2 regions of the Agrobacterium sp. 6Ca8 genome follow, and region 2 is predicted to be linked to the other one. Evidence: riboswitches for the same ligand, from Rfam matches in the RefSeq annotation. Region 2 holds a riboswitch; the other holds the start of a gene.

Region 1 (4,962 bases), on a different replicon from region 2:
ATGAAACTGAAAACCATCGCGGCGGCCATGCTTTTCGGCTGTCTTTGCGCCGGAGCGGTCTACGCTGCCGGCGAAGTCGAAAAACGTGAAGGCATGATGAAGCAGATCGGCGGCTCCATGGGGGCGCTTGCTGCCATCTCCAAGGGCCAGAAGCCTTATGACGCCGAAGCCGTAAAGGCTGCCGTGACGACCATCAGCACCAACGCCAAGGCTTTCCCCGACCAGTTTCCCCCGGGCAGCGAGACCGGCAGTGCTGCGGCACCCGCGATCTGGGAAAATTTCGATGACTTCAAGTCCAAGGCCGCCAAGCTCGGTGCCGATGCGGACAAGGTCCTCGCCAGCCTTCCCGCCGATCAGGCAGGCGTCACCACCGCCATGCAGACCCTCGGTGCCGATTGTGGTGCGTGCCACCAGACCTACCGTCTGAAGAAGTGATCCTATTAAGAACGCCGCTTCCCGGCGGCGTTTTTTTCAGCGGGAATGATGCCTGATCTCATCAGGTGATAATGGGGAGAGGGGTCATGGCCTCCATTTGGACGAAGCTCGCGGGCGGGATCGCGGTGGCGGCCATTGCCGGTTTCGGCATTTTCGCCTGGGTCACCGCGCCTGTGCGTCAGGCACCCAGCCACTGGGTGAGCCTTGGCGAGCCGGACCTTGCCAATGGCGAAACGCTGTTCTGGGCGGGCGGCTGCGCAAGTTGCCATGCGGCACCAGATGCCAAGGGCGATGCGCTTTTGACGCTTTCGGGCGGGCAAGCGTTGAAAAGCCCCTTCGGCACCTTTCATGTGCCCAATATTTCCTCCGATCCGCAGCATGGCATTGGCGGCTGGACGCTTTCGGAATTCGGCGATGCGATGACGCGCGGCGTCGGCAAGAACGGCGAACATCTCTACCCGTCCTTCCCTTACGCCTCCTATGCCCGCATGACGCAGAAGGACATCAACGACCTCTTCGGTTATCTGCGGGTTCTGCCCGCCAGCCAGAATGACGCGCCGGATCACGAACTGCCGTTCCCCTTCAACATGCGCATGGCATTGGGCGGCTGGAAATTCCTCTATTTCGATACATCCGCGCCACCCCGCGTCGAGCTTGCCGATGCCAATGCCGAATTGCTGCGCGGCCAATATCTGGTGGAAGGCCCGGGCCATTGCGGCGAATGTCACACGCCGCGCAATGCGCTTGGCGGTTTTCTCGATGGCAAATGGCTGGCCGGTGGTCCAAATCCCGAAGGCGAGGGCCGCATTCCCGATATTACCCCCGGCTCGCAGAGCGTCGGAAGCTGGGAGGCGGCCGATATTGCCAACTATCTGGAAACCGGCTTCACCCCGGAATTCGACAGCGTCGGCGGCTCCATGGTCAAGGTGCAGCAGAACATGGCGCATCTGACGGCCGAAGACCGCAATGCGATCGCCGCCTATCTGAAGGCCATCCCGGCACGGTAGCCCTTTGCCGTCATGCCTGACTTGATCCGGCATCCAGCCACGGCGCGCAATTCTCACGCCGGCCTGCCATTGACTCCCACCCACACCCATCGGATAACGATCCTGTGATGGTTCCTTCCGGGCGTTCCGGAAGGTGAAAAGGGAACACGATAGGGAGACATCCTCATTCGTGGCTGCCCCCGCAACTGTGAGCGGAGAGCCTGAAACGAAATGCCACTGGTAAGCATCTCGCCGGATATGGGCGAGGGCAATGCCGGGAAGGTGTTTCAGGTTTTGACCCGTAAGCCAGGAGACCTGCCATCACGGAAATGTCCATGCCGGCGGGGTGTCCGGAAGAGCGGAATTTCAGGGTGGTGGTGCTTGAACGTGCCGCCCTGTGTCAGTCTCGTATCCCCGTGGTGAAGTGTATCGCATGCGGCTGCACGGCGTTTGCCGTTCCGCCGCGTCTAAAGGCGCGGGGTCGCGCCGTAAGAGGGGTCACCATGTCCATCAACCAGAATACGGCAAATGCCGCCGTTCCAGCAAAAACGGGCAGCTTCGCGCAATCGCTGACGGCGATCGTGCTTGGTCTGTTCGTCGTCGGTTTTGTCGGCTTTTCGCATGTGGAAGCCGTTCACAACGCCGCGCATGACACACGTCATGCCAATGCTTTCCCTTGCCATTGAGGTGGGAAGCATGTCGTTCTTTCGCAATATCGTTTTTACCGCCGTCCTCGTCGGCATCGTTGGCGGCTTCGCCGTTTCGGCCATGCAGGCTTTCGGCACCACGCCGCTGATCCTGAAGGCGGAAACCTATGAAAATGCCGGTGGCGAAGCGCCCCACAGCCATGATGCTCCGGCCACGACCGGCGCTGCCGTTCCCGCGCACGAGCATAACGAGGAAGCCTGGTCTCCAGCCGACGGCTTCGAGCGCACCGCCTATACGGTCGCCGCCAACGTGCTGACCGCCATCGGTTATGCGCTGGTGCTGACCGGCCTCATCTCGCTGCGCGGCACCGATGCCGGCTGGCGCGAAGGCCTTTTGTGGGGTGTGGCCGGTTTTGCCGCCGTCATGCTTGCGCCGATGATCGGCCTGCCGCCGGAACTACCGGGCAGCCCGGCGGCCGCGCTTGAGGCGCGTCAAATCTGGTGGCTTTCGACGGTTGCGGCGACCGCAGGCGGCATTGCGCTGATCGCATTCCGCCGCGAACCCTGGGCAATCGTGCTCGCACTGGTGTTGATCGTTGCACCACATGTGGTGGGCGCGCCCCTGCCGCCGGAAGGTGAACATGCGCTGGCACCGCTGCCGCTGGAACGACAGTTCATCGTTGCCGCCACCGTGACCAGCTTTGTCTTCTGGGCCTTGCTCGGAACATTGAGCGCGTTTTTCCTGAAGCGCTTCCAGCAGGCTTGAAACCATGCAGGACGCAGCCGAATGGAGTGAGGAACTCGACGCGCTGCGTTTTGCCGTTCCCGGTCACGGCGCTTTCTGCGCCGTGCATCGCCTTGCCTTCAAGGCAGTCCTCGGCGTCAGCCCGGAACGGGAAGCGGCGCTCGCCTATTTTCATGAGAATGAGGCTGCCTTTACGGCCGCAGCCCTTGCCAAGATCAAGCGCTCGGCTTTGCCGGCCGGTCGCAGTCTGCATCTCAACAGCCGCGATATCCGCCGTGCGATTGCGGGGGAGGGCGGGGATGTCGCGCCCCGTGTCTGCCGGGTGCTTGATCAGGGGTGATTTGTGATGGTCTCGCGGCTTAACTTCCCCACCACCTCATTCCTGTGACAAGCACAGGAATGAGGTGGGAGGATCCGCAAAACTCTCGACACCAAGGTGAGCCTCACCGGTGCTCCGCCGCAAAAATTCCAAGTTCCGCCTCGGCTTCCGGACCAAAGAGGCCGAGGTGTTTCAGAATTTCCACTGCGAAACTGACGGGTGCACTGCCGGCTGCGGTTACGATGCCGCCATCGCTGACCGCCTTCGGCTGGTCGCGATAGAGCGCTTCGCCGCGATAGGACGGATAGGCCTTGTGAGAGGCGAGCGAATTGCCGGTATGGGCGACGTCATCAAGGGCGCCCGTGCCTGCAAGCGCGCTGGCAGCCGCGCAGATGCCGGCAACCAGTCGGCCCTTCTCGCGAAACCGCTGTACCAGCCCGCCAAGATCGACAGCCGTTCCCTTTTCCCAGCTGAGGCCGCCGGGAATGACGAGCGCATCGATGTTAGCAGGATCAAGCGCGTCATAGGATGTGTTGGGCGTAACGTTGAGCCCGCCCATTGAAACCACGGGCCGGCCGTCCGGGGTTGCATAAACGATCTCGACGCCGAGATAGCCGCGCGCGGCGGCGGCAAGCAGCGCCGGTTCCCAGTCCGCAAAATCCTGCGCAAGCGCAATGGCAATCCGTGTCATGGCCGTCTCCGAAGGTTGCAATCAGGCGATAGACTGCATGTAGCGCATGCCGGTGACCGGGCGCGGCGCGAAATCCATGCTTTCGTAGAAACGATGCGCGGCGACATTGCCGGTCGTGGCGCTGACGGAAAGATAGTCGCAACCGAGGCGCTTGGCGATATCGCGGGCGCGGGAAACCAGGTGCTGGCCGGTGCCATGGCCGCGGTGACCGTCACGCACGAAAAGATGGTGCAGCTCAAGCCCGCGGCGGCCTTCCTGCGCCCTGTAGAGCGGCAGCATCAGGGCGTAACCGATCAATGCGCCGTCGGCTTCCGCCACCAGCCCATGCACCCAGGGAAGCGGGCCGAACAGGTCGCGTTCCAGTTTCGCCGGCGTAATCGCCGCCGCATCGCCATGAAAGGTGGCAAGCAGGGTGATCATCTCATTGAGCTCAGGCAAATCGGTCTTGCGTGCGCCACGAATGATGACGACGGGCGGTCTTTCCAGTGTAAGGGAACTATCTTCGGTCATTTTTCTGGTCCTTCGGTTTTATCGGTGCCGTCAGGACGCTTGAAAAACAACAAAGCCGCCTGACGGCGGCTTGTTGACAAAATGATCTGTCGAGCCGCCCTTTACAGGTAGGCCCAAAAGTACGAGCAGGAGATGGGTGCGCGTTCGTTGATCATGTCCATGCAATGCGCTCGAATCTGAAATCTGTCAAGCCTGCTCTTCAGCCTCAATGCTCCCCTTCGCACATGCCATGGTCGGAAAGTGCGCGGATGACGTAACAATCCTCGATCGAATGACCATGGCAATGGGAGACGATACGTTCCAGCTCATGCTCGAGCTTCTTGAGGCTGCTGATTTTCTCGCGCACATGGGCGAGGTGTTCGGCGGCAATGCGGTCCGCACCCTCGCACGGCATTTGCCGGTGCTGGCTGAGCGCGATCAATTCTCTGATGGCGTCGATATTGAGCCCGATATCGCGGGCATGGCGGATGAAAGCCAGCCTTTCGAGATCGGATTTTTCGTAACGGCGCTGGTTGCCTTCCGAGCGGTCTGCCTCGCGGATGAGGCCCATCTGCTCATAATAGCGGATCGTCGGAACCTTCACGCCGGTACGTTTGGACAATTCACCGATGGACAGCATTGCCTTCTCC
Region 2 (4,962 bases):
GGGCCGAGATAGGGCGTGCGCCCCAGTTCCACGGCCTGTCGCGCGCTGATGCGCTCGGTGGTTTCGGCCTGCTGCTCCACAAAGGCCAGCCTGCGGGCAAGTTCGCGCCGCCCGAATGTGGCAAGCCGTTCCTCACCAAGCATGACATGACCCCGACGCGGCATGCGAATGCCGGCCAGCATGGAAAGCAACGTGCTTTTGCCCGAGCCGTTCGGCCCGATGATACCCAGAAACTCGCCCGGGGCGACCTCCAGCGAAACACCGCGCACGATGTCGAGATTGCCGGCATGGAAATGCAGATCGTGGGCGGATAATTTCATGACCGGCCTCTCTTCTGCCCGAGAATAAAGGCGAAGGCGGGCGCGCCGACCAGCGCAGTAATCACGCCGATCGGCAGCACCTGCCCCGGAATGACGGTGCGCGAGAGAATATCTGCGATGATCATGAAAATTGCACCGGTCAGCGCCGTCACCGGCAGCAACATGCCGTGGCGAACGCCAACGAAGATGCGCGCCGCATGCGGGATGACGAGACCGACGAAGCCGATAGAACCGACCAGCGACACCATGACTGCCGTCATGACCGCCGAAACCGAGATCAGCACCGCATATACCCGGCGCACTGGAATACCGAGCGAAGCTGCTGCCTGACCGCCGAAAGCGAAAGCATCAAGCGCGCGTGCGTACCAGAGGCACACCCCAAGACCCGCAATACTGACCGGCAAAGCCAGCCAGACATCCGGCCAGCGCACGCCCGAAAGATTACCCAGCAGCCAGAACATGATGCCGCGCGCCTGTTCGGCATTGGCGGATTTGGTGACGATGAACGACGTCATGGCGTTGAACAGTTGCGAACCGGCGACCCCCGCCAGGATGATGGCGCTGTTGCCGTGCCCTGCCCGCACCGCCAGAAGGCTGACAAGCGAAAAAGCCACAAAAGCTCCGATAAGGGCGCCGGCCGGCATCGTCAGGAACCCCGCCCCGAAGCCCAGAAGCGCCACGGCCACGGCCCCGGTTGAGGCGCCTGCGGAAATACCGAGGATATAGGGATCGGCGAGCGGGTTGCGCAGGAGTGATTGAAGCACCGCACCGGCCAGCGCCAGCGAGGCGCCACAGCACGCGGCAACGACGGCGCGGCTGAGGCGGTAGCTCCAGACGATGCCCTCATCCAGCGGCTCCAGCGGATAACCCGCATGGAAGACACGATTGGCAATGGTTTTTGCCACGACGTCGAACGGAATGGCAGTCTCGCCGATGGCCGCACCGGCCATCAGCGCGACGAGCAGCAGGGCGAGTGCGGCAAAAGCCAGACCCGCCCTGCCAAGATTGACGGAAAGACCGTTCACTTGGCGAGACCGGCTGTGGAAATCGCCTCGGCCAGCGTTTCAATGCCTTCGATCGTGCGGATGGTCGGGTTCATCGCCTGCGCGTCCATTTCGAAGACATGGGCCGCCTTGACGGCGGGCATGATGCTGGCAACCGGATCGGTAGCAAGGAACTTGAGCTTGACGGCGACGTCATCGGCGGGGAAACGCCGGCGGTCCATCTTGCCGGCAACGATCACGGACGGATTGGCCTTGGCGATGGTTTCCCAGCCAACAGTCGGCCATTCCTCATCGCTTTCGATAACGTTCTTCAGTCCGAGCGCGGACATGATGTAACCCGGCGCACCATTGCGGCCCGCCACGTAAGGATCGATATCCAGCTCGGCGCTGGAGAACCAGAATACTGCTGAAATCTTGCCATTCGCCGAAGCGATCTTGGCGCGGGCGGCTTCCTCACGCTTTTTCAGGTCGGCAACGACTTCCTCGCCGCGATCCTGCACGTTGAAAATTTTAGCAAGGTCGCGGACCTCCTGGTAGATCAGGTCCATGGTGAAAACGGACTTGCGCACGCCGTCGCCGCCGCCGGAATTGTCCTTGCCCATGCAATCGGCAGGGGAGGTATAAACGGGAATACCGAGTTCGGCGAATTGCTCCGGTGTTCCGACAACGCCTTCGGGACCGATCTGCCACTGGAACTGCGTCGTCACGAGGTCCGGCCTCTTGCCAACCACCGCCTCGAAGCTCGGATCATTGTCGGCAAGCCGCTCCACCTTGGCATTGGCGTCTTCGTAACCCTTCAGAACCGGGCCGATCCACAGCGCCGTGCCTACCACCTTGTCGGCCACGCCGAGCAGATAGAGAACCTCGGTCGTGCTCTGGCCGACCGATACTGTGCGGGCGGGCGCCTGCTTGAAGGTGATTTCGTGGCCGCAGCTATTGATCGTCAGCGGATAGGTGGTTTCGGCAGCCTGAGCGGCACCGGCGGGCAAGGCCGCTAATGCGACAGCCAGAAGACCGGCGGAAACCGGCAGGCGTTTGAAATGAAACATATGTTCTCCAGTCTAAATAAAGTGGCGTGATCCGCAGGCCGCGCGTCAAAACGCGTAGTGACAGAGCGACAACAAGTGTGGAGATGGAGAACGGGACTCTAAATACGTTTCCGCGGACGGAAAGGTCATAATCAGCTCCTCTTCCGGGCATCCCCGCCCGTAACGATGGTCAATATTATGACGGCAGGTCTCCTGGCTCGCGAATATGCGCCGTTCATCTGCCTTCCCGCACCTTGAAGGGTGCAGTGGCATGACGCTTTTCAGGCGTCACGAGGATGAGCGGCAATCCGCTTACAGTTGCGGGGGCAGCCACGGCATTGGGCGATAGAAATCACCCGCACCATGTTCCCTATTAATCCCTTTGCCCTTCGGCTTCAGGAACCGTCACTTTCTGACATAAGGGGCAAGCGCCGGGGCGTCAATTGCGATAGTGCTGCAGCTCAGCACAAAGACGGACCCGCCAACGCGAAAATTTTTGTAGCGCCGGAAGGCGCCGGTTGCGGCGCGTCTTTGGACATGGTGGTAAGGCTTTCAATCACCACCAGCCCGGATTGCGCAATAAAATCAATAAAGAGATTGTTGTCGCTGATGGTGTCGAGCCGCACCAGCTCATCGTCAAGATCGGTAAAATGCCGCCTCACAAGCGCAATCGCATCCATGTCCGCACCCGCAACGACCGGACCGATAATGTGGCCCCGCCCCGCCGCACGGCGCAGCGCAAAAGCGGTAAGACGGTCCGCCTCAAACACACCGTAACCCGCATTCTGCGTCAAAAGTCGCTGTAAAACGTTCCGGCGCGAAACGCCAAAAGCCGACCGGTCTAGTTCCACAACATCAGTCAGATGACCTGCGGATAACGGCTCTATTCGTTGTTTTCTGCCGGGCGGCGGTATCTCGAAAAGGCAATTCGCCCTTCCCCGGAACAGATATACTTTTTCCGCATCGCCGGCAAAACCCAACCTTGAAAACAACCGCCGCGACGCTCCCGTCGCGTTCAACCGCAGGGAGACCGTGGGGAATTTCGCGACAAGTTTCTGCACCAGCCATGGTGCTACGCCCTGCCCCTGCAAACGGGGCGAAACAATGACCATGCCGAGCGTCGCAAACCCCTGATCATAGGGAAAGAGCATCGCGGTTGCGACAACACGGTCGATCTCATCGAGCGCAGCGAGACCCACGCCGCATTGCCGCAGAAAACACCATTCATTCGCGTGATATCGCCATCCGACGGCCATGGAGAGTGCATGCAGATGATCGGCATCCACGTCCGCGATATCCACGGTCCGCAGCTCGAAACTATCGACTTTGAGCAGGTCCATAACCAACGGCCCTCATCCCCTACGGCTCAGAACCTTCATCCGGTCCCGGCCTAGCCCACGACATCCGACGGTAGCCGGTTACGCCAGCACGAATTTTCTGAAAGCACTGGAAGGTCACAACAATCTACCGAAATCATTCGCATTTCAGCAGATAAACGTCGCAGTCCATTCTAAGCTTTCGGGATGACAATCCGGTCAGCGGAGACGACCATTGAACGCAATCGAAATCCTTGAGCGTCTCGTCGGTTTCCCGTCGGTCGTTGGAACCGCCAATGGCGATATTGCCGGCTGGATCGCCGATTATCTTGAAAGCCACGGCGCGAAAGTATCGCTGCTTGCGGGACCGGAGGGCGACCGCGCCAATCTCTTCGCCACCTTCGGCCCGGCCGATCGCGCCGGCTATGTTTTGTCCGGCCATATGGATGTCGTACCCGCCAGCGAGCCGGAATGGTCTTCCGATCCCTTTACACTGCGGGCGGAAAATGATCGTCTCTACGGGCGCGGAACCACCGACATGAAGGGTTTTCTGGCCACGGTTCTCGCCGCGGCGCCTGCATTTTCGCGCATGGCGCTGAAACGTCCCGTGCATATCGCCTTTTCCTACGACGAGGAGGCGGGTTGCCGTGGCGTTCCGCATCTTCTCGCCAGATTGCCTGAACTGTGCGCCCAGCCGGCGGGCGCAATTATCGGCGAACCGAGCAATATGCGGGCGGTTCGTGCACACAAGGGCAAAGCAGCAGCTCGCATTACCATCCGTGGCCGTTCCGGCCATTCGTCCCGCCCTGATCAGGGGGTGAATGCCATTCACCTGATGACCGGCATCATGGCAAAGGCCGTGGAGACGGCACATGAGCTGACGAAAGGCCCCTTTGAAGCGACTTTCGAGCCACCCTACTCCTCGCTGCAGATCGGCACGATGAAGGGCGGCCAGGCGATCAACATCATCCCCGATTTCTCGGCCATCGAGCTGGAAGCGCGGGCGATTTCCGGCACATCGCCGCTTGAACTGCTCGGGCCGGTTCGCGCAAGCGTCGAGGCTCTTGCAGCAAAGGGTGTCGATATCGAATGGACGCCTATGAGCGATTATCCGGCGCTTTCGCTTGCAGCCAATGCTCCGCTTGTTCTGCTTCTGGAGGAATTGACCTGCACCCCCTGTCTCGCCGCCGTCAGCTACGGCACGGAGGCGGGGCTGTTCCAGGCGGCGGGCATCGACGCCATCATCTGCGGACCAGGGGATATCGGCCGCGCCCACAAGCCGGACGAGTTCATA

The links. A riboswitch is a leader RNA that binds a small molecule or an ion and turns the genes downstream of it on or off. The one in region 2 is predicted to bind cobalamin.
Region 1: it holds a riboswitch for cobalamin, as region 2 does, so the genes downstream of both, ACZ5A6_RS02905 (CbtB domain-containing protein) here and ACZ5A6_RS16665 (ABC transporter substrate-binding protein) in region 2, are expected to answer to the same signal.

Annotation. Positions count from the first base shown of each region.
Region 1 is NZ_AP026433.1:580,230-585,191, forward strand. It holds gene ACZ5A6_RS02895 (c-type cytochrome) at 1-435, shown strand; gene ACZ5A6_RS02900 (c-type cytochrome) at 522-1,442, shown strand; cobalamin riboswitch at 1,534-1,758, shown strand; gene ACZ5A6_RS02905 (CbtB domain-containing protein) at 1,925-2,107, shown strand; gene ACZ5A6_RS02910 (CbtA family protein) at 2,118-2,834, shown strand; gene ACZ5A6_RS02915 (hypothetical protein) at 2,839-3,153, shown strand; gene ACZ5A6_RS02920 (type 1 glutamine amidotransferase family protein) at 3,257-3,823, opposite strand; gene ACZ5A6_RS02925 (GNAT family N-acetyltransferase) at 3,845-4,333, opposite strand; gene ACZ5A6_RS02930 (MerR family transcriptional regulator) at 4,539-4,952, opposite strand.
Region 2 is NZ_AP026434.1:524,232-529,193, reverse strand. It holds gene ACZ5A6_RS16675 (ABC transporter ATP-binding protein) at 1-320, opposite strand, end outside; gene ACZ5A6_RS16670 (FecCD family ABC transporter permease) at 317-1,345, opposite strand; gene ACZ5A6_RS16665 (ABC transporter substrate-binding protein) at 1,342-2,373, opposite strand; cobalamin riboswitch at 2,539-2,774, opposite strand; gene ACZ5A6_RS16660 (GNAT family N-acetyltransferase) at 2,814-3,692, opposite strand; gene argE (acetylornithine deacetylase) at 3,904-4,962, shown strand, end outside.